DNA from 3 places in the Cedecea neteri genome. Region 2 is predicted to be linked to each of the others. Evidence: predicted binding sites of a transcription regulator. Region 2 holds the regulator's gene; each other region holds the start of a gene.

Region 1 (6,771 bases), 1.5 Mb from region 2:
GCCGCCTGGCCGGGCTGCTGATTTGGGTGCTGCTGCTGGGCGTCGCCGGGAGCTGGGTGGAGGCCGTTATGCCGCTGTACGCCAGCAATCAGATGGGGATGAGCGCCGCCAGCATCGGCTATCTGTTCGCGTTCGGCGCAGGGATCAATACGGTCGGCCAGTTGGCCTTAACGAAACTGTTTGCCCGACGTTCTGCCTTGTTTATCACGCTCGGCGCGGGTTTGGCGCTGATCACCGGCTTTGTTTTGCTATTGGCGCATCCACACGTCGTGACGCTGGTGATGGCGGTCTGCCTCTATTCGCTGTCTCAGATGATGACCGGCCCGCTAATCCCGACAGCGGTGAACAAGTTAGCCCCGGCGCGGCTGCGTGCGACCTATATGGCGGCACTTTCGGTGGTGAGCGATCTGCAGGGCTCGGTGGGGCCAGCCACCGGCACGGCACTGTTCGCGCTGGCGTTTACTTTACCGTGGGCGGTGGGCATTCCATTGGTTGGACTGGCGGTGACCGGACTCGGGTTGACGCTCGCCGCCGGGGAAAAATCGACTACTCGTTAACGCTGCGCAGCCAGGCTTCGACCTGCCGGTAATCCCCCCGGAAGACGATCTGGTCGGCCTTCTGGCTGAGCTGATAGCGGTACATCGGGTCGTAATACTCTTTCAGCAGCGGCGACAGCCAGGCCAGATGGCCTTCGCAGGAGCCGGTTTTCCGCTGGGTTAACAAGGCCTCGTCCAGCCTGGCGGTGAACTGCTGGAAGCGTTCCATGCCCAGGCGGCGGCGGATGGCAAACAGGCCGTGGTGCAGATACTCGGCGTAATCGCGCCACGCGGTTTCTTCCTCGCTGACGGATAAAAACGCCTCGCTCATCTGCCGGAAGTATTCGTTTTTGAGCCTCTCCAGCCGCAGCTCGAACGGATCGTCAATGGCCACAATCGGCGAGCGCAGCATCTGTTCTCTGAAGGCTTCGGGAATATGGCGGGAGCCAATCATCCGGCCCTCATCTTCCACAACCAGCGTTTTTGATTCGGTCGGGCTGATTTTGAGCAGGGTGACGGCGAGATTGTTTTCGAAGCTGGCCTGAGAAGGCTGGGCGACAATCGTGCGGCCAAACGACGAGCCGCGGTGGTGCGCAAGGCCTTCAAGGTCAACGCCCGTCGGCAGCGAACGGATCAGAATGGTTTTGCCACAGCCGGTGTTGCCGCTGACGATAACCATCGGCCACTGAGAACGGGTGTCGATTACCTGCATGGCATGCTGGCGCAGGGCTTTGTAGCCGCCGGTGACCAGCGGGTACTCGAGGCCATTTTCCCGCAGCCACTGCTGCACGATGTGGCTGCGCATTCCACCTCTGGCGCAGCATAAATAGCCCTCGGGCTGCTGGCGGCAGCTTTCCAGCCAGCGTTCGACTCGGCTGGCTTTTCGCTCGCCGCTGACCAGCCGGTGCCCCAGTTCGATGGCGGCCTGTTGACCCTGCTGCTTATAGCACGTCCCGACCTGCGCGCGTTCATCGTCCAGCATCAGCGGTAAGTTATGGGCAGCGGGCATCGCTCCCTGAGCGAACTCTACCGGGGCACGAACGTCAATCAGCGGAATGTCGTTGAGCAGCAGGCGGTCGTAGTCCTGCGTATTGGGGCGTTTTTCCATGGCATAACCTTAGTCTGAAGCGGCGAAACGGGGGAATTGTGCGCTTCTGGTCGGGCAAAGGAAAGGGGAAGGGGGAAAATGGTCTGACCCTCTAAAGTCAAACAGAGGGTCAGACGAGGTGCGGTTTTACTTCACCAGTTTGCTCTGCGCCCAGGCAATGCCGCTGGCGTATTCGGCCGGGAGCAGGGGAACCAGGGCTTCCAGCGAGGCGCTCAGGCGGCCGGTATCGCTGTCGTTCAGGTTGAGATGCCCGACTTTGCGGCCCGGACGAACTTCTTTGTCGTACCAGTGCAGGTGCACCAGCGGGAGCTTCAGCCAGGCATAGTTCAGGTCGGTGCCGATCAGGTTCACCATCACCGACGGGGCATTAACGACAGGCTGCGGCAGCGGCAAATCCACGATGGCGCGCAGGTGCAGCTCGAACTGGCTGATTGAAGCGCCGTTTTGCGTCCAGTGCCCGCTGTTGTGTACGCGCGGGGCCAGCTCGTTGATCAGCAGGCCGGCTGGCGTGACGAAACACTCCATCGCCATCACGCCGACGTAGCCCAGCTCGTGCATGATGGCGGTGAGCATGGTTTCGGCCTGGCGCTGCTGTTCGGCGTTAGCCTGTGGGAAGGCAACGCTGGTGCGCAGAATGCCGTCCTGGTGCAGGTTGTGAGTTAGCGGGTAGAACACCGTGCTGCCGTCGTGGCCGCGCGCGCCTACCAGAGAAACTTCGCCGGAGAAGTTAATGCCCTGCTCGACGATGCATTCGCCGTAGCACTCTGCCGGCAGCTGGTCGGTTTCATCGGCACGTAAGCGCCACTGGCCGCGGCCATCGTAGCCGCCCACGCGGCGCTTCACGATAGCCAGAGAGCCCAGCTTACTGAACACGTCCTGCCATTCGTGGCTGCCGGAGAGCAACTGCCACGGCGCGGTGGCCAGGCCGAGCTTATCGAACAGCTGCTTTTGCGTCAGGCGGTCGGCGATGATCGGGAAGATATCGCGGTTAACGAAGGCGTTATGGCGCGCCAGTTCACGGGTCAGGGCGGTTTCCGGCCAGCGTTCAATCTCGGCGGTGATCACGCTCTGGGCGAACGGCACGGCTTCCGGCTCGGCGTCCAGCCCGACAGGGTAAACGGCGATGCCCAGTGGCTCACCGGCCTGGCGGAGCATGCGCCCCAGTTGGCCGTTACCTAAGACACAAACGCGTTTCATGCTTCACTCCGTGGGTCCGGATTATCGAGCACTTCGTCGGTCTGGGTTTGACGCCAGGTCGCCAGGCGCTGGCTCAGGTCTGCGTCATGCAGGGCCAGGATCTGCGCGGCCAGCAGGGCGGCGTTGGCGGCTCCGGCTTTACCGATGGCCAGCGTGCCGACCGGAATGCCGCGCGGCATCTGGACGATAGAATAAAGGCTGTCCACGCCGCTAAGAGCAGCGCTTTGGACCGGCACACCCAGCACCGGGACGAGGGTTTTCGCGGCCAGCATACCCGGCAGGTGCGCTGCGCCACCGGCTCCGGCGATGATCACCTGGTAGCCATTGGCTTCGGCCTGCTCGGCGAAGCTGAAAAGCTTATCCGGCGTGCGGTGGGCGGAGACGACTTCAACATGGTGAGGGACATTCAGGGCGGTAAGGATTTCAGCGGCGAACTGCATGGTGGCCCAGTCACTTTTGGAACCCATAACAATGGCGATACGCGCCGGGGTGTGCTCAGAAGACATGCGTCTCAAAACTCCTGTGGGTGTGCAGACATCATCGGGCGACGGGCGCCCGTATCAGAAGGGCTCAGAGAATAGCACGAACTTCCGGCAAGGAAAACGGTTGCGTGGTTAACGAATCGGCAAAAAAGTGGGCTTTTAGGTCAGAAAGGAAAATGAATCAGCTCGACGTTTTCCGGCGTGACTTTGATCATCGACCCTTCTCTATGCCACGCGCCTAACACGCAGCGGAAAGCGGGTTGCCCGTTAGCCTCAAGTTCGTGAATCGCCGGGCGATGGGTATGCCCGTGAATCAGCCATTGAACATTGTGGCGGGTGAGGGTGTCGACCACCGCCTGCGGGTTCACATCCATGATCTCCAGCGACTTCATATTATTCGCCGCCTGGCTGTCGGCGCGCATGCGGTCGGCGATACGCTGGCGAATAAACAGCGGCAGGGCAAGGTAGAGCTTCTGCAGCCACGGCTGATGAACCTTGCGGCGAAACGCCTGATAGCCTTCGTCGTCGGTACACAGCGTGTCGCCGTGCATGATCAGTATGTTGCGGCCATAAACATCGATGAGCTTTTCTTCCGGCAGCAGCGTCATGCCGCTGGCTTTGGCGTAGCGCTTGCCGAGTAAAAAGTCCCGGTTGCCGTGAATGAAATAGCAGGGAATGCCGGTATCAACCACCGCTTTAATGGCCGCGGCGATTTGCTGGTAGAGCGGCTCCGGGGCGTCGTCGCCAATCCAGGCTTCGAACAGATCGCCAAGAATGTAGAGCGCATCCGCCTGGCGGGCTTCACCGGATAAGAAACGCAGAAAACCGGCGACGATCGCCGGTTCTTCTGGGCAGAGGTGTAAATCTGCAATAAACAGCGTCGACATTATTCGCTGACGGTCACGCTTTCGATAATAACGTCTTCTTTCGGTACATCCTGGTGCATACCGCTGCGGCCGGTGGAAACGGCTTTGATATTCTCAACCACGTCCATCCCTTCGACTACTTCTGCGAACACGCAGTAGCCCCAACCCTGCAGGCTTTCGCCGCTGAAGTTCAGGAAGTCGTTGTCGGCAACGTTGATGAAGAACTGTGCGGTGGCAGAGTGCGGAGCCTGGGTACGAGCCATTGCCAGCGTACCGCGGGTGTTTTTCAGGCCGTTATTCGCTTCGTTCTGAATGGTGTCTTTGGTCGCTTTCTGCTTCATACCCGGTTCGAAACCGCCGCCCTGGATCATAAAGCCGTTGATCACACGGTGGAAAATGGTGTTGTTGTAGAAGCCTTCGCGGCAGTAGTCCAGGAAGTTTTTAACGGTAACAGGCGCTTTATCATCAAAAGTTTTGATGACAATGTCGCCGTGATTAGTGTGAAAAGTAACCATGCTTGCATCCTATGAGTGTCAGAGAGTACGGCGGCAAACGGTGCCGTCGTACCAGCACGCTGTTATAGCATAACGCTACATCATAGTCAGTAATGCAAAGCAGACTGCCGTCGGGGAAAATAATCGGGTAAGATAACCGGGAGTATTCTTCCACACGCTTACATGGAATCCCCTGATGTTAAAAATATTTAATACACTGACTCGCCAAAAAGAGGAATTCAAACCTATTCATGCCGGAAAGGTAGGCATGTACGTGTGTGGTATCACCGTTTACGATCTCTGTCACATCGGCCATGGCCGTACTTTTGTTGCGTTTGACGTGGTGGCGCGCTACCTGCGTTCCCTCGGCTATGAGCTGAACTACGTGCGTAACATCACCGACATCGACGATAAAATCATTAAGCGCGCCCATGAAAATGGCGAAGACTTTGTGGCGCTGGTCGACCGCATGGTCGTCGAAATGCACAAAGATTTCGATGCGCTGAACATTTCACGCCCGAACAGCGAGCCGCGTGCGACCAAACATATTCCGGAAATCATCGAAATTGTTGAACAGCTGCTGGCCCGCGATCACGCCTATGTGGCGGAAAACGGCGATGTGATGTTCTCGGTGCTGACCGACCCGAATTATGGCCTGCTGTCTCGCCAGGATCTGGATCAGCTCCAGGCGGGGGCGCGCGTGGACGTGGTTGACGTGAAGCGTAACCCGATGGACTTCGTGCTGTGGAAAATGTCCAAGCCAGGCGAGCCTGCATGGACTTCTCCGTGGGGCGAAGGCCGTCCGGGCTGGCATATCGAATGCTCCGCCATGAACTGCAAAGAGCTGGGCAACCACTTTGATATTCACGGCGGCGGCTCCGATCTGATGTTCCCGCACCACGAGAACGAAATCGCGCAGTCTACCTGTGCCCACGACGGCGAATACGTCAACACCTGGATGCACTCCGGGATGGTGATGGTTGACCGCGAGAAGATGTCCAAATCTCTGGGCAACTTCTTTACCGTGCGTGACGTGCTGAAGTATTACGACGCGGAAACCGTGCGTTACTTCCTGATGTCCGGCCACTACCGCAGCCAGCTCAACTACAGCGAAGAGAACCTGAAACAGGCTCGCTCTGCGCTGGAGCGCCTGTACACCTCGCTGCGCGGCACCGACAGCAATGTCGCACCAGCCGGGGGCGAAGCCTTCGAAGCCCGCTTCCGCGAAGCGATGGACGACGACTTCAACACCCCGGAAGCCTACTCCGTGCTGTTCGATATGGCTCGCGAAGTGAACCGCCTGAAAGCGGAAGATCTTGCGGCGGCAAACGGACTGGCAGCGGCGCTGCGTAAGCTCTCTGCAATTCTGGGTCTGCTGGAGCAGGATCCGGAGCAGTTCCTGCAGGGCGGCGCGCAGGCGGACGACGGCGAAGTGGCGGAAATCGAAGCGCTGATCAAGCAGCGTAACGATGCACGTCAGTCGAAAGACTGGGCGCTGGCGGACCAGGCGCGTGACCGTCTGAACGAGATGGGCATTGTGCTGGAAGACGGCGCGGGCGGCACCACCTGGCGTCGTAAGTAAGATTCAGAACGTGAAAAAGCGGCTCAATGAGCCGCTTTTTTTATGGCTGGCCGCTGTGGTGCGGCCTTATTGGCAGGTGCCTTATTCCGGGGCTGAGGTGCGAATCAGGTAATCAAACGCGCTCAGGGAGGCTTTCGCGCCTTCGCCGGTGGCGATGATGATCTGTTTGTAAGGCACGGTGGTGCAGTCGCCCGCGGCGAATACGCCTTTGACGGTGGTTTCGCATTTCGCGTCAATGATGATTTCACCCATGCGGTTGCGCTCCACGCTGCCTTCCAGCCAGGTAGTATTCGGCAGCAGGCCGATCTGCACGAAGATGCCGGCCAGGGCAACGTCATGCACGCTTTCGGTCACGCGGTCTTTATACTGCAGGCCGGTCACTTTGCTGCCGTCGCCTTTTACTTCCAGCGTCTGCGCGTTCAGCACGATGTCGACGTTTTTCAGGCTGCGCACTTTGTTCTGCAGAACCTGGTCAGCCTTCATTTCCGGAGCAAATTCCAGCAGGG
Region 2 (6,771 bases):
TTAGCCCTACAGCCAGCCTCCGCCACCGTTGCCTACACTGAAAAATGCACCCATCGTAAAGGGCATAAAAAGCAGTGCGTTAAGGTGAAGTCGGAAAAAAATCTGACCATCGCGCAGGCACATAAAGTACGCGTGCAGAAAGCGCAAAAAACGGCTATGAACAAGCTGATGGGACAAATTGGTAAGCCGTATCGCTGGGGCGGTACCTCCCCACGCACCGGTTTCGACTGCAGCGGGTTGATTTATTACGCTTATAAAGATCTGGTGAATATTCGTATTCCACGCACCGCCAATGAAATGTATCACCTGCGAGATGCCTCTTCCGTTGACCGTGGCGAACTGGAAAGCGGCGATCTGGTGTTCTTCCGTACTCAAGGGCGCGGCACCGCCGATCACGTTGGCGTTTACGTTGGCAACGGGAAGTTTATTCAGTCCCCACGCAGTGGCCGCGATATTCAGATCACCTCCCTGAGCGAAGATTACTGGCAGCGCCACTACGTGGGTGCCCGCCGGGTGATGACGCCAAAAACCATTCGTTAGTCTTATCCACGCCCTTTCGGGCTAATCAGACTGATTAAAATGTTAACAGCCCGGCAACGGGCTGTTAATTGCTGCTGACAAAGAGGGAAAAAGCGTGGTTTTTCCCTCTTTGTGGTTATCAGCTAAAAATCAATAAATTGATTTTCCTCGTTTATTTTAAAACGTCACCGGGTATTTATTTCATCACAGGTAGCTTGTCAGCAGTCTGAGCAGCCCGGCAACGGGCTGTTTTATTTTGTTGTTTCATTTCGCTTTTTCACTCACCTGTAATTTGCTAACCTTATAACCACACAAATTGTAGTTATATTGTGAAACAAAATAACAAGGAGTAAAGCAATGTCGTTCGAACTACCCGCCCTGCCCTATGCTAAAGACGCGCTGGCACCGCATATCTCAGCCGAAACCCTCGAATATCACTACGGTAAGCACCACCAGACCTACGTCACTAACCTGAACAACCTGATCAAAGGCAGCCCGTTTGAAGGCAAAACGCTGGAAGAGATCGTGAGAGGATCTGACGGCGGTATTTTCAATAACGCGGCTCAGGTCTGGAACCATACCTTCTACTGGCACTGCCTGGCGCCGAATGCCGGTGGGGAGCCGACCGGTGACGTGCTGGCCGCCATCAACCATACTTTTGGCAGCGTGGAAGCCTTTAAAAAGCAGTTCACCGAAGCGGCCATCAAAAACTTTGGCTCCGGCTGGACCTGGCTTGTGAAGAATAGCGACGGTAGCCTGGCTATCGTCTCGACTTCTAATGCAGGAACTCCGCTGACAACTGAGGCAAAACCGCTACTGACCGTGGACGTGTGGGAACACGCTTACTACATTGATTACCGCAACGCGCGCCCGGTTTATCTCGACCATTTCTGGGCGCTGGTGAACTGGAAATTTGTTGCGCAAAACCTGGCGGGCTGATTTCTATCGGTTACTTACGAAGTAGGAAGGTGACGTTTTTCTTCCTTCATCTATATATGATAAGGGCCGCTTTTCGCGGCCCTTTGTAAATCAGTGCAGGACGGCGGTAAGTGCTCCGGCAACAATCAGACTCAGTACGATAACCGTAGTCACCACGGAAAACTTCAGATCGGTACTCATTGCAAGCTCCTTTTATTTCCCTACAAAGTGTATGTGGGGTGATTTTCCCACAATTAGCGATAAAAATCCTGCTGGATTTGCGCAGATATCGGTTTTCCCTCTTCCACTTTGCCCCGGGATAAGCCAAAATCCTTCGCTAATTTACCGCGTATCGCCCGGCAACGCCCTCCTCCCGCTGTATGTCGCATCCCCGACAGGCCTGCAACCAACGTGTTGCCCCAGGAGTTAGCGAAGGCAAACGTTTAACATATGAGTTATCAGGAGTTTACGATATGGTCTGGAGTGACATCTAATGGCAACGATTAAGGACGTAGCGAAGCGCGCAAACGTTTCCACTACCACTGTGTCACATGTCATTAACAAGACCCGTTTTGTGGCGGAAGAGACGCGCAATGCCGTTTGGGCAGCCATCAAAGAGCTGCACTATTCACCGAGCGCCGTGGCGCGTAGCCTGAAGGTCAACCACACCAAATCTATCGGCCTGCTTGCGACCTCAAGCGAAGCCCCTTATTTTGCGGAAATTATTGAATCCGTTGAGAACAGCTGTTTCGCCAAAGGTTACACCCTGATTCTGGGCAACGCGCACAACAACTTTGAAAAGCAGCGCGCTTACCTGTCCATGATGGCGCAAAAACGCGTGGACGGGCTGCTGGTCATGTGTTCCGAATACCCTGACACACTGCTTTCAACCCTGGAAGAGTACCGCCATATTCCGATGGTGGTGATGGACTGGGGCGAAGCCCGCGCAGACTTTACCGATTCCGTGGTCGATAACGCCTTCCACGGCGGCTACCTCGCGGGTCGCTACCTGATTGAACGCGGCCATCGCGATATCGGTGCTATCCCGGGTCAACTGGAACGTAACACCGGCGGCGGCCGCCATGCAGGGTTCCTGAAGGCGCTTGAAGAAGCCAATATCAAAGTGCCTGATAACTGGGTAGTTCAGGGTGATTTCGAACCGGAATCGGGTTATCGCGCCATGCAGCAGCTGCTTAACCAGCCGCATCGCCCTACCGCTGTTTTCTGTGGCGGCGATATTATGGCGATGGGTGCGATTTGCGCCGCTGATGAAATGGGGCTGCGCGTGCCGCAGGACATTTCTATCATCGGCTACGACAACGTGCGCAACGCCCGCTATTTCTCTCCGGCGCTGACCACTATCCACCAGCCGAAAGAGCGCCTGGGCGAAACGGCGTTTAACATGCTGCTCGACCGTATCATTAATAAACGCGAAGAGTCGCAGACGATTGAAGTTCATCCGCGTCTGATTGAACGCCGCTCGGTGGCCGACGGCCCGTTCCGCGATTACCGCCGCTAAGCCTCTTCGGGGGCCGGGAATACGTTACCCGGCTCCTGCAACCACTCCTGATTCATCGTTTCACTATCGCCCAAATAGTCCAGCAACCAGCTCAGCGCGGGCGAAGCATCATCCTGCCGCCAGGTCAGGCAGCAGGCCGCGTCCGGGAATGGATTTTCCAGCAGCAGCTCTTTCCAGTCTCCCCTGACGAGCCACGGCTGGGCAATGTGCGTTGGCACCATACCAATGCATAATCCCGCCGTCAGGCAATCCTCCCCCGACGCCCAGTCCGGTACCACCACGCGGCGCTGGTTGTCGAGCAGCCAGGTAATGCGCTTGGGAAGTGAACGGGAGGTATCTTCCAACACCAAAGACGGCCAGGGGCGAATGTCATCATCCAGAATGATACCTTCCCGTTGCGCAAGCGGATGGCCAGCGGAAACCACGCAGCGCCAGCTAAGCGCCCCCATGTCCCGAAATGCGTAGCGCCCCCCGACCGGGATCGCCTGCGTGGCGCCAATCGCCGCCTCAACTCGCCCGTCGGCCAGCGCGTCCCACACGCCGTTGAACACTTCCTGGGAAACCCTTAATTCGATATCCGGAAAATGACGATAAAAATCCAGCACCAGCTGGCGGGTTCGCTCAGGTTTAACGATATTGTCTACTGCAATAGACAGATGCCCGCGCCAGCCGTTGGCTATCTGCTGGCACTGCTGGCGCGTTGCCATCATTTTTTTGATAACAGATCGGCCTTCTTTGAGAAAAAATGCCCCGGCGGCGGTCAGCTCAACGTCCCGATGACGCCGTTCAAACAGCGGCACGGCCAGCCATTCTTCAAGCTGCCGTACCGTATAGCTGATGGCAGACGGCACGCGATGCAACTCCTGGGCCGCACCGCTAAAGCTGCCGTTTCGCGCCACGGCATCAACCACTTCCAGCGAATATTCAGACCACATATTTCTGCCTGCAAAAAATTTGAATGCAATTTGCAAATATTAGCGTTTCACAAGCGGTTTTGCACTCCGTAGACTCCTGCCCCGTTAACCTGCTATCAAAATCAAGAGTGAAATATGCAACCATCAAAGGGATTTCTTATCTGGCTTGCGGGGCTGAGCGTGCTGGGTTTCCTGGCCACCGACATGTACCTGCCCGCCTTCGCCGCCATTCAACAAGATCTGGGTACCACCGCCTCCGCCGTGAGTGCCAGCCTGAGTCTGTTCCTCGCCGGCTTTGCTTTTGCCCAGTTGATGTGGGGCCCGCTTTCCGACCGCTTCGGGCGTAAGCCTGTGCTGTTGATTGGCCTGGCCATGTTTGCCGCCGGCTGTATCGGGATGCTTTGGGTGCAGGATGCCACCACGCTGCTGGTGCTGCGCTTTATTCAGGCCGTGGGCGTCTGCTCGGCCGCAGTTAGCTGGCAGGCCCTGGTGACCGACTATTATCCTGCCAACCGCGCTGGCCGTATTTTTGCCACCATCATGCCGCTGGTCGGGCTTTCTCCGGCGCTGGCCCCGCTGCTCGGCAGCTGGCTGCTGAACCATTTTGAATGGCAGGCCATTTTCGCCGTGCTGTTCGTGGTCGCTTTGCTGTTGATGATCCCCACGCTGCGCCTCAAGCCCCGGACTCAGCACCACGAGCAAACCGAAGACAATAAAGTCAGCTTCTTCTCTTTATTACGTTCCCGCGTTTACGGCGGCAACGTGCTGATTTACGCCGCCTGTTCCGCCAGCTTTTTCGCCTGGCTCACCGGCTCGCCGTTTATTCTGAATGAGATGGGCTACAGCCCCGCGGCAATAGGCCTGAGCTACATGCCGCAGACTGTCGCTTTCCTGGTCGGGGGCTATGGCTGCCGCAGCGCGCTGCAAAAGTGGAGCGGCAAACAGCTGCTGCCCTGGCTGCTGGCCCTGTATGCCCTGAGCGTGGTAGCCACCTGGGGCGTAGCGGTGAGTGGCCATGCTGACCTGACGCTGCTGCTTATCCCGTTCTGCGTGATGGCCGCGGCGAACGGTGCCATCTACCCTATCGTGGTTGCCTCTGCCCTGCTGCCTTTCCCACAGGCAACCGGGAAAGCCGCAGCGCTGCAAAACACCCTGCAGCTTGGGCTTTGCTTCCTGGCAAGCTTAATGGTTTCCTGGCTGGTCACGACACCGCTGCTGACCACCACCAGCGTGATGCTGGCGACAATCCTGCTTGCCGGTCTGGGCTATGCCCTGCAGCACACGGCCCAACGAGAAGCACAAAACAAGGGCCACAGCGAGTTGTCCCGCGCACAGTAACCTGCATGATAATGTGAATGTTGTGTGATTAGCTTGCTAACAATATTCCATTGAACCCTCAATTAAACGGGCTTATAGTAATTGCGGTTCTACTATAAGTCTTATCAATTTTATTTTGCGGGAGCCGGAGCGCTTTCGTTTTTCCATGGATGGCCTTTCAGTAAGGGAGAATCCCCCCTTTCTCTGTTCTACGTCGGATATCAGGCACGCGGAATTTTCCGTGAGAGTTCTCACAAGCCGAGAATAGCGTCTACGCTGTTTTAAGGTTCTGATCACAACAAGGTGATGGAGAAGCTATGAGTTCATCGTGTATAGAAGAAGTGAGCGTACGAGATAACGAATGGTATCGTATCGCAAATGAAATGCTGAGCCGGGCAGGCATTACCCTCAACGGCCCAAATCCTTTTGATATTCAGGTCAAAAATCCAAACTTTTTTAAACGCGTTCTGCAGGAAGGTTCTCTCGGCCTTGGTGAAAGCTATATGGACGGCTGGTGGGAATGCGAACGGCTGGATATCTTTTTCACCAAAGTCCTGCGTGCCGGACTGGAAAACCAACTGCCCCACCATTTCAAAGATACCCTGCGCATTGCGGCGGCAAGACTGGTTAATCTGCAGTCTAAGAAACGCGCCTGGATAGTCGGTAAAGAGCATTACGATCTTGGCAACGATCTGTTCAGCCGGATGCTGGACAAGCACATGCAATATTCCTGCGGTTACTGGAAAGACGCGACAAATCTCAGCGACGCGCAGGATGCCAAGCTCAAAATGATCTGCGAAAAACTGCAGCTTAAGCCCGGCATGAAGCTGCTGGATATCGGCTGCGGCTGGGGCGGTTTGGCCGAGTTTGCTGCGCGCAACTATGCCGTATCCGTCTTTGGCGTGACTATCTCTGCGGAACAACAAAAAATGGCCCAGGAGCGGTGCAAAGGTCTGGATGTCACCATCCTTTTGCAGGATTACCGCGATCTGAACGAACAATTTGACCGCATTGTTTCCGTCGGGATGTTTGAGCACGTCGGGCCTAAAAATTATGCCACCTACTTTGACGTTGCCGACCGCAACCTCAAGCCGGACGGCATTTTCCTGCTGCACACAATAGGTTCTAAAAGGACCGACAATAATGTCGATCCGTGGATCAATAAGTACATTTTCCCCAACGGTTGTCTGCCGTCGGTGCGGCAGATTGCCGATGCCAGCGAGCCGCATTTTGTGATGGAAGACTGGCACAACTTCGGTGCCGACTATGACAAAACGCTGATGGCCTGGTACGAACGTTTTCTGGCAACCTGGCCTGAAATCGAAGGAAACTATTCTGAGCGCTTTAAACGGATGTTTAGCTACTACCTGAATGCCTGTGCAGGTGCCTTCCGGGCACGTGACATTCAGCTCTGGCAGGTTGTTTTCAGCCGGGGCATTGAGCACGGCCTGCGCGTACCACGCTAAAATAAACCCGGTGAATGCCGGGTTTTTTCTTTTTCAATTGTCTCTCCTTGCGCACCGATGTGATTTACCTCACATGTTTAGTCCTGTCTGCGCTTAGCGGCTTGATCTGCTTAACAGA
Region 3 (6,771 bases), 370 kb from region 2:
GCTGGATCTGGAAAACCTGCCTCGCACCGCAGAAGGCAAAGTCGATTTTGATAAAGACTTCTTCGGTAAAGAAGCCTTCCTGACCGTTTCCGGCCAGCTGAACGGCGAAACCTACGCGAGTGCGCTGTCAAAGGTTTATACCTTCGGGCCGACTTTCCGCGCGGAGAACTCCAACACCAGCCGCCACCTGGCTGAGTTCTGGATGCTGGAACCGGAAGTTGCCTTTGCCGATTTGGACGACGTTGCCGGTCTGGCCGAAGCGATGCTCAAGTACGTCTTCAAGGCCGTGCTTGAAGAGCGCATGGACGACATGAAGTTCTTTGCTGAGCGCGTGGACAAAGAAGCCATTGAGCGCCTCGAACGCTTCATCTCCGCAGACTTCGCCCAGGTGAACTACACCGATGCGGTGGAAATCCTGCTGAACTGTGGGCATAAGTTCGAAAACCCGGTTTACTGGGGCGTCGACCTTTCCTCCGAGCACGAGCGTTACCTGGCCGAGCAGCACTTCAAGGCACCGGTGGTAGTGAAAAACTACCCGAAAGACATCAAAGCTTTCTATATGCGCCTTAACGAAGACGGTAAGACAGTTGCCGCTATGGACGTCCTGGCGCCAGGCATCGGTGAAATCATCGGTGGTTCCCAGCGTGAAGAGCGTCTGGATGTGCTGGATGCACGCATGGCTGAAATGGGCCTGAATAAAGAAGACTACTGGTGGTACCGCGACCTGCGCCGCTACGGCACCGTGCCGCATTCCGGTTTCGGCCTGGGCTTCGAGCGTCTGATTGCCTATGTCACCGGCGTTCAGAACGTGCGTGACGTGATTCCGTTCCCACGTACTCCACGTAACGCCAGCTTCTAAGCCAGCAAAACCAAAGGCCAGCTCTCCGCTGGCCTTTTTTACATTTGACAATAAAAGGTCTATTTTCTTCAACGCTCATTAAGCAAACGTCAATTTCAACCTCCATTCCCGACTACCCCGTTACCAACTGTTTCTATCTCACACTCTTTAACAAAAATTGCGCTTAAGTTTGCTCGCATTTCAAATCAGTGCTGGGCATAGCACAATCGTTCACTTTTCACACAGACATCTGGACATCCAAAAACAAGTCAAAAAATGAACAATTGTGAACAAGAAATACCCATTCATTGAGCTTATGCGGATTAAACATAAGTAATTCATATATATATGTTAACAAGCGAAGCATTTTTGTTGCGCTAAGAATGAAATTTGAAATGGTTCACAAAGTTCCCTGAAATTAATATTTAGTTACACATATTTTCTTTTTGAAACTCAGTTTAGACATTTGTAGCACTTTCAGGCTAGCGAAACGGTTTCATGGATGGAAAGATGCCTGACAGATACAGAAAGACACCAAACTATCATCAATAGTTCCGTAAAGAATTATTGACGGCAGTGGCAGGTGTCCATAAAAACCACAATGAGGGTAATAAATAATGATGAAGCGCAATATTCTGGCAGTGGTTATCCCTGCTCTGCTGGTAGCCGGTGCAGCTAACGCTGCAGAAATCTATAACAAAGACGGCAACAAAGTAGACCTGTACGGCAAAGCTGTAGGTCTGCACTATTTTGCTAAAGACAACGGTGTAAACGCTCAGGGTAACGGCGACAAAACTTACGCCCGTCTTGGCTTCAAAGGCGAAACTCAGATTAACAGCCAACTGACCGGTTACGGCCAGTGGGAATACAACTTCCAGGGTAACAACTCTGAAGGCGCTGATGCTCAGACCGGTAACAAAACCCGTCTGGCCTTCGCTGGTCTGAAATTCGGTGACGCAGGTTCCTTCGACTACGGCCGTAACTACGGTCTGGTTTATGATGCAATCGGCGTGACCGATATGCTGCCAGAGTTCGGTGGTGACACCGGCAACAGCGACAACTTCTTCTCCGGTCGTAACGGTGGCCTGGCTACTTACCGTAACCACAGCTTCTTCGGCCTGGTTGATGGTCTGGACTTCGGCGTTCAGTACCTGGGTAAAAACGAACGTAAAGACAACGCATCACGCTCTAACGGTGACGGCTGGGCGACCTCCGCAAGCTACACCGTTGATGGCTTCGGCATCGTAGGTGCTTACGGCGCGGCTGACCGTACTAACGCTCAGCAGACAGAGACTATCGGCCACGGTGCTAAAGCTGAGCAGTGGGCTACCGGTCTGAAATATGACGCGAACAACATCTACCTGGCCGCGCTGTACGGTGAAAGCCGTAACGCAACTCGCATCACCATCAACAAACAAGATGGCTTCCTGAACAAAACTCAGGACTTCTCTGTTGTGGCACAGTACCAGTTCGATTTCGGCCTGCGTCCATCCATCGCTTACTACAAATCTAAAGCGAAAGATGTTGAAGGTATCGGCAGCGAAGATTACATCAACTACATTGATATCGGCGCGACCTACTACTTCAACAAAAACATGTCTACCTACGTTGACTACCAGATCAACCAGATCGACAAAAACAACAAGCTGGGCGTTGGCGCAGACGACACCGTTGCTGTTGGTATCGTTTACCAGTTCTAATTTCAGCCATTTGTTTGTCTGAAATGTTTAAAAACAGGGCTTCGGCCCTGTTTTTTTATGGCAAAAAAGTAGAATAAACCCGATGTTATCGCTAACTGTCTCTTTTTGTCGCAAACGGTTGGCAATTCGTAAAACAGCAGTTAACCTGAAAGCGATTTCCCCCGATATCACTAATGGAACCCGTCATGTTTGAGAACATTACCGCTGCCCCTGCCGATCCTATTCTTGGTCTGGCTGACCTGTTTCGCGCCGACGACCGTCCAACCAAAATTAACCTCGGCATCGGGGTCTATAAGGACGAGACCGGTAAAACCCCTGTCCTGACCAGCGTGAAGAAAGCTGAGCTTTATCTGTTGGAAAATGAGACCACCAAAAACTATCTGGGCATTGATGGTATTCCAGAGTTTGGCCGCTGCACGCAAGAGCTGCTGTTTGGCAAAAGCAACGCGCTTATTGCCGACAAACGTGCCCGTACGGCGCAAACCCCAGGCGGGACCGGTGCGCTGCGCGTTGCCGCTGATTTCCTGGCAAAAAACACCTCAGCAAAACGCGTCTGGGTGAGTAACCCAAGCTGGCCTAACCATAAAAGCGTGTTTAACGCAGCGGGCCTGGAAGTGAAAGAGTACGCCTACTATGACGCGGAAAATCACAGCCTGGACTTTGATGGCCTGGTGGCCAGCCTGCAGGCGGCGGAAGCCGGTGACGTGGTGCTGTTCCACGGCTGCTGCCATAACCCTACCGGGATCGATCCTACCGCTGAACAGTGGAAAACGCTGGCAGAGATGTCGCTGGCCAAAGGCTGGCTGCCGCTGTTTGACTTTGCTTACCAGGGCTTTGCTCGTGGTCTGGAAGAAGATGCTGAAGGCCTGCGTCTTTTCGCAGCCGCTCACAAAGAACTGCTGGTGGCCAGCTCCTACTCCAAGAACTTCGGTTTGTACAACGAACGCGTGGGCGCTTTCACGCTGGTTGCCGCCGATGCCGACACCGCTGACCGTTCATTCAGCCAGGTAAAATCGGTTATTCGCGCCAACTACTCCAACCCACCGGCACACGGCGCCTCCGTTGTAGCGACGATTCTGAGCAACGACGCGCTGCGTACCATGTGGGAACAAGAGCTGACCGATATGCGCCAGCGCATTCACCGCATGCGTCAGCTGTTTGTGAATACCCTGCAGGAGAAAGGCGCCAATCGCGACTTTAGCTTCATCATTAACCAGAACGGGATGTTCTCGTTCAGCGGCCTGACCAAAGAACAGGTTCTACGCCTGCGTGAAGAGTTTGGCGTTTACGCCGTCGCATCTGGCCGCGTTAACGTGGCGGGCATGACGCCGGATAACATGGCGCCGCTGTGCGAAGCCATCGTTGCTGTGCTGTAATCACCACGCATAGCAAAAGAGCCGCATAAGCGGCTCTTTTTTATTTGAAACCCGCTTTACCAGACCGGCTGCTCATCCTGCAAAAACGGATTATGCAGGCGCTCGTAACCCAGCGTAGACATTGGGCCGTGGCCGGGAATAAAGGTCACATCATCCCCCAGCGGTAGCAGCTTACGTTTGATCGAATCAATCAACGCCGCGTGATCGCCGCGCGGGAAATCGCTGCGCCCTACTCCACCTTTAAAGATAACATCACCCGAAATCAGTAAACGAGAGTCCGCATCGAAGAAAACGATATGGCCAGGCGTATGCCCCGGACAATGCAACACCTGTAAAGTTACATTCCCTACGGAAACACATTCCCCTTCGTTTAACCAGCGGTCCGGCGTCAAAGGCTGACACTCGTCGAGGCCAAACATCCGGCTTTGCTGCGGCAGTCCCTGCAGCCAGAACTCATCTTCTTTTTCCGGCCCCACAACGGGCACGCCGTAATGTGCCGCCAGCTCAGCCGCCGCGCCAACGTGATCGAGATGACCATGCGTCAACAGGATTTGGCTAATCTGCACGCCTTTTTGCGCCACTTCTTGCTTAATGCGCGCCGCATCGCCGCCGGGATCCACCAGCGCCGCCTGCTGCGTTTCCTTGCACCAAATAAGAGAACAGTTCTGGGCAAAAGCCGTGACCGGAATAATGTGATAGTTCATGCTGCTCCATTACCGACAACAAAGCCGGATTCCGTTGTTTTACCAGTGCCTTACCGGCCCGGTGTCAATATGCACAAAGTCGCTGCTGGGGTAGTATCCTACACCACCTGCCCGCATTGATAATGCTGCTTTGCGAATATTGCTTAACGAAACGCCTTCAATATGGAAATCCATCGCCTGGCCTTTGGTGTGGTAGCTTTTTTTCGCTACACCACGGCTGTGGGCACGGAGTTCATTATTGGTGTCGATGGAACGGTAACCGGAAACCAGCTGGACCGGCTTGTTAGTCCCCAAAAGCCCCTGCAGGCGATAGAGTTGGTCAAACAGGGAAGGATCGATGGATTTAATCTTGTTCGCCCGGTAGTCCCGGAAGAAGTGATTAAGTTTTGCTAATTCATCCTGAATATAGCCTCTGCCATCAAAAAACTCAGCTTTCAATGACTCTCCAGTATGCAGGTTATTGAGAGTCAAAATACGCGGGCGTGGTGTCGAGAGGGTGGCAAACGACGGCAAAGGCATGAGAGCGGCACCGAAAGCCACGCCCCCCAAAGCCAGTAGCTTGCGGCGATTAGCGTCAAATTTGTCCATGATATCCAGGTCTACAGGTAATAAAATGATGGTTTAATATGCACTTTTGCGCACAGCCATCGCACCATAACTGCCCGAATCCGGGGAGTCAAGGCACGATAAAACCCAGCAACGGCGGGCCCTGTAGAGGACCCGACTGAGTTTTACATTTTCTACGACCACTAATTCATTAGAAATGTTGCGTTTAGCGGATTAATAACCCGGCTTTTGCGAGGTTTTGTGCGCCAGATCGCGCGGTGAGATCATAATTGTAAATATCTGTACGGAACTCGGTGCGGCCATCTTTTCCGACAAAAGCGGTCAGATAGTAAAGATTAACCGGAATATTATGGCGGATATTGACGTACTTAGTGTTTCCTTCCTGCAAGGTACTGGATATACGGGAATCATTCCATCCGGCATCCTGCAACAGCATATTTGCCAGCTCAGACGCCTTGTTGACGCGTACACAGCCTGAACTCAGCGCCCTGGCATCCTTCTGGAAGAGGTTATGATTGGGCGTGTCATGCAGGTAGATGGCGTCGGAACTCGGCATATTGAACTTGTAGCGTCCAAGCGAGTTCTGCGTGCCGGGCTTCTGCTGGAAGCGGAACGGCAGATTATTCTCGGTGATCGTCGACCAGTCTACGCGCCACGGATCGATCATCTCCGCATTGTTGCTCCAGCCGCGAATCACGCTATAGCCGTGCTGCTCCAGGTAACCCGGATTCTGGCGAACCTTGGGTAAAATATCTTTTCGCGCCAGCGTCGGCGGCACGTTCCACGGCGGGTTAACCACAACGTTGTTCAGCGCGCTACTCATCATCGGAGTTTTACGATCCGGGCGCCCAACGATAACGCGAGAAGCCAGCGCTTCATTACCGTTCAGGTAATACACCAGCGAATAGTTAGGAATGTTCACCATAATGCCGGTTTCGAGTTTATCCGGCAGCAGACGCAAGCGCTGAATATTCAATGCCACCAGGGCCGCACGCTGCTGAGGTGTGACGTTAAGCCAGTCGCGCGTCAGTTGGCCAATCGCACCATCCGAGCCTAGCCCTTGCCATTGCTGGAAGCGTTTCACGCCATCGACCAGATCGCGACTATAAACGCCGCGGGCAGCACCCTGAGATTTTTTCTTGCCAGTCTGAGGAGACGCGTCTTCGACGTTAATCGCTGACGGGCTTATGGTGACATCACCCACGCTGGTCACGCCCGATGGCTTGTCCTGAAGCATTCCGGTTCGGGCAAGAATTTCTCTCAGCGCCCCCACGTCGTTGCTCCACTGCCCTGGTCTCAAGGTCTCTTTACCGGCCATCTGCGGCCACGGGCGGGTATCACCCAACAGGTGAATCAGGGACTGATGCAACTGCGCATACTGCGGATGCTGAGGCGCAAGGCTGTCGATAAAGTTCACCAGAGAACCCTGATCAACGGCTACCTGCCACTGGTTAATCACAGACAGGGGCGGCGTTTTTAACTTGTAAGGCGTGCTGCTATAAAGCCAGCGATTGCCGTCAATCGGGATCCCCGAAACGAACTGCAGGTAACCCATCATGGCGTCGGAAAGCACCACATCGCGCGCC

Evidence for each region. Region 2 encodes PurR, which represses purine synthesis genes. Its sites were predicted from a motif close to CANGCAAACGTTTGCNTG; they were not measured.
Region 1: purE (5-(carboxyamino)imidazole ribonucleotide mutase) is a predicted target of PurR. The motif match lies at 3,437-3,454, and genes of this name have one in related genera.
Region 3: LH86_RS12110 (amino acid aminotransferase) is a predicted target of PurR. The motif match lies at 2,646-2,663, and genes of this name have one in related genera.

The regions. Positions count from the first base shown of each region.
Region 1 is NZ_CP009459.1:4,458,336-4,465,106, reverse strand. Features, by position in the region: gene LH86_RS20800 (MFS transporter) at 1-557, shown strand, start outside; gene mnmH (tRNA 2-selenouridine(34) synthase MnmH) at 547-1,644, opposite strand; gene purK (5-(carboxyamino)imidazole ribonucleotide synthase) at 1,771-2,841, opposite strand; gene purE (5-(carboxyamino)imidazole ribonucleotide mutase) at 2,838-3,347, opposite strand; gene lpxH (UDP-2,3-diacylglucosamine diphosphatase) at 3,488-4,210, opposite strand; gene ppiB (peptidylprolyl isomerase B) at 4,210-4,704, opposite strand; gene cysS (cysteine--tRNA ligase) at 4,880-6,265, shown strand; gene ahpF (alkyl hydroperoxide reductase subunit F) at 6,347-6,771, opposite strand, start outside.
Region 2 is NZ_CP009459.1:2,936,630-2,943,400, reverse strand. Features, by position in the region: gene LH86_RS13910 (C40 family peptidase) at 1-540, shown strand, start outside; gene sodB (superoxide dismutase [Fe]) at 877-1,458, shown strand; gene LH86_RS22600 (YnhF family membrane protein) at 1,549-1,638, opposite strand; gene purR (HTH-type transcriptional repressor PurR) at 1,931-2,956, shown strand; gene punR (DNA-binding transcriptional activator PunR) at 2,953-3,891, opposite strand; gene punC (purine nucleoside transporter PunC) at 4,006-5,208, shown strand; gene cfa (cyclopropane fatty acyl phospholipid synthase) at 5,505-6,653, shown strand.
Region 3 is NZ_CP009459.1:2,571,355-2,578,125, reverse strand. Features, by position in the region: gene asnS (asparagine--tRNA ligase) at 1-859, shown strand, start outside; gene ompF (porin OmpF) at 1,456-2,538, shown strand; gene LH86_RS12110 (amino acid aminotransferase) at 2,724-3,914, shown strand; gene LH86_RS12105 (MBL fold metallo-hydrolase) at 3,971-4,618, opposite strand; gene LH86_RS12100 (YcbK family protein) at 4,658-5,206, opposite strand; gene ldtD (L,D-transpeptidase) at 5,391-6,771, opposite strand, start outside.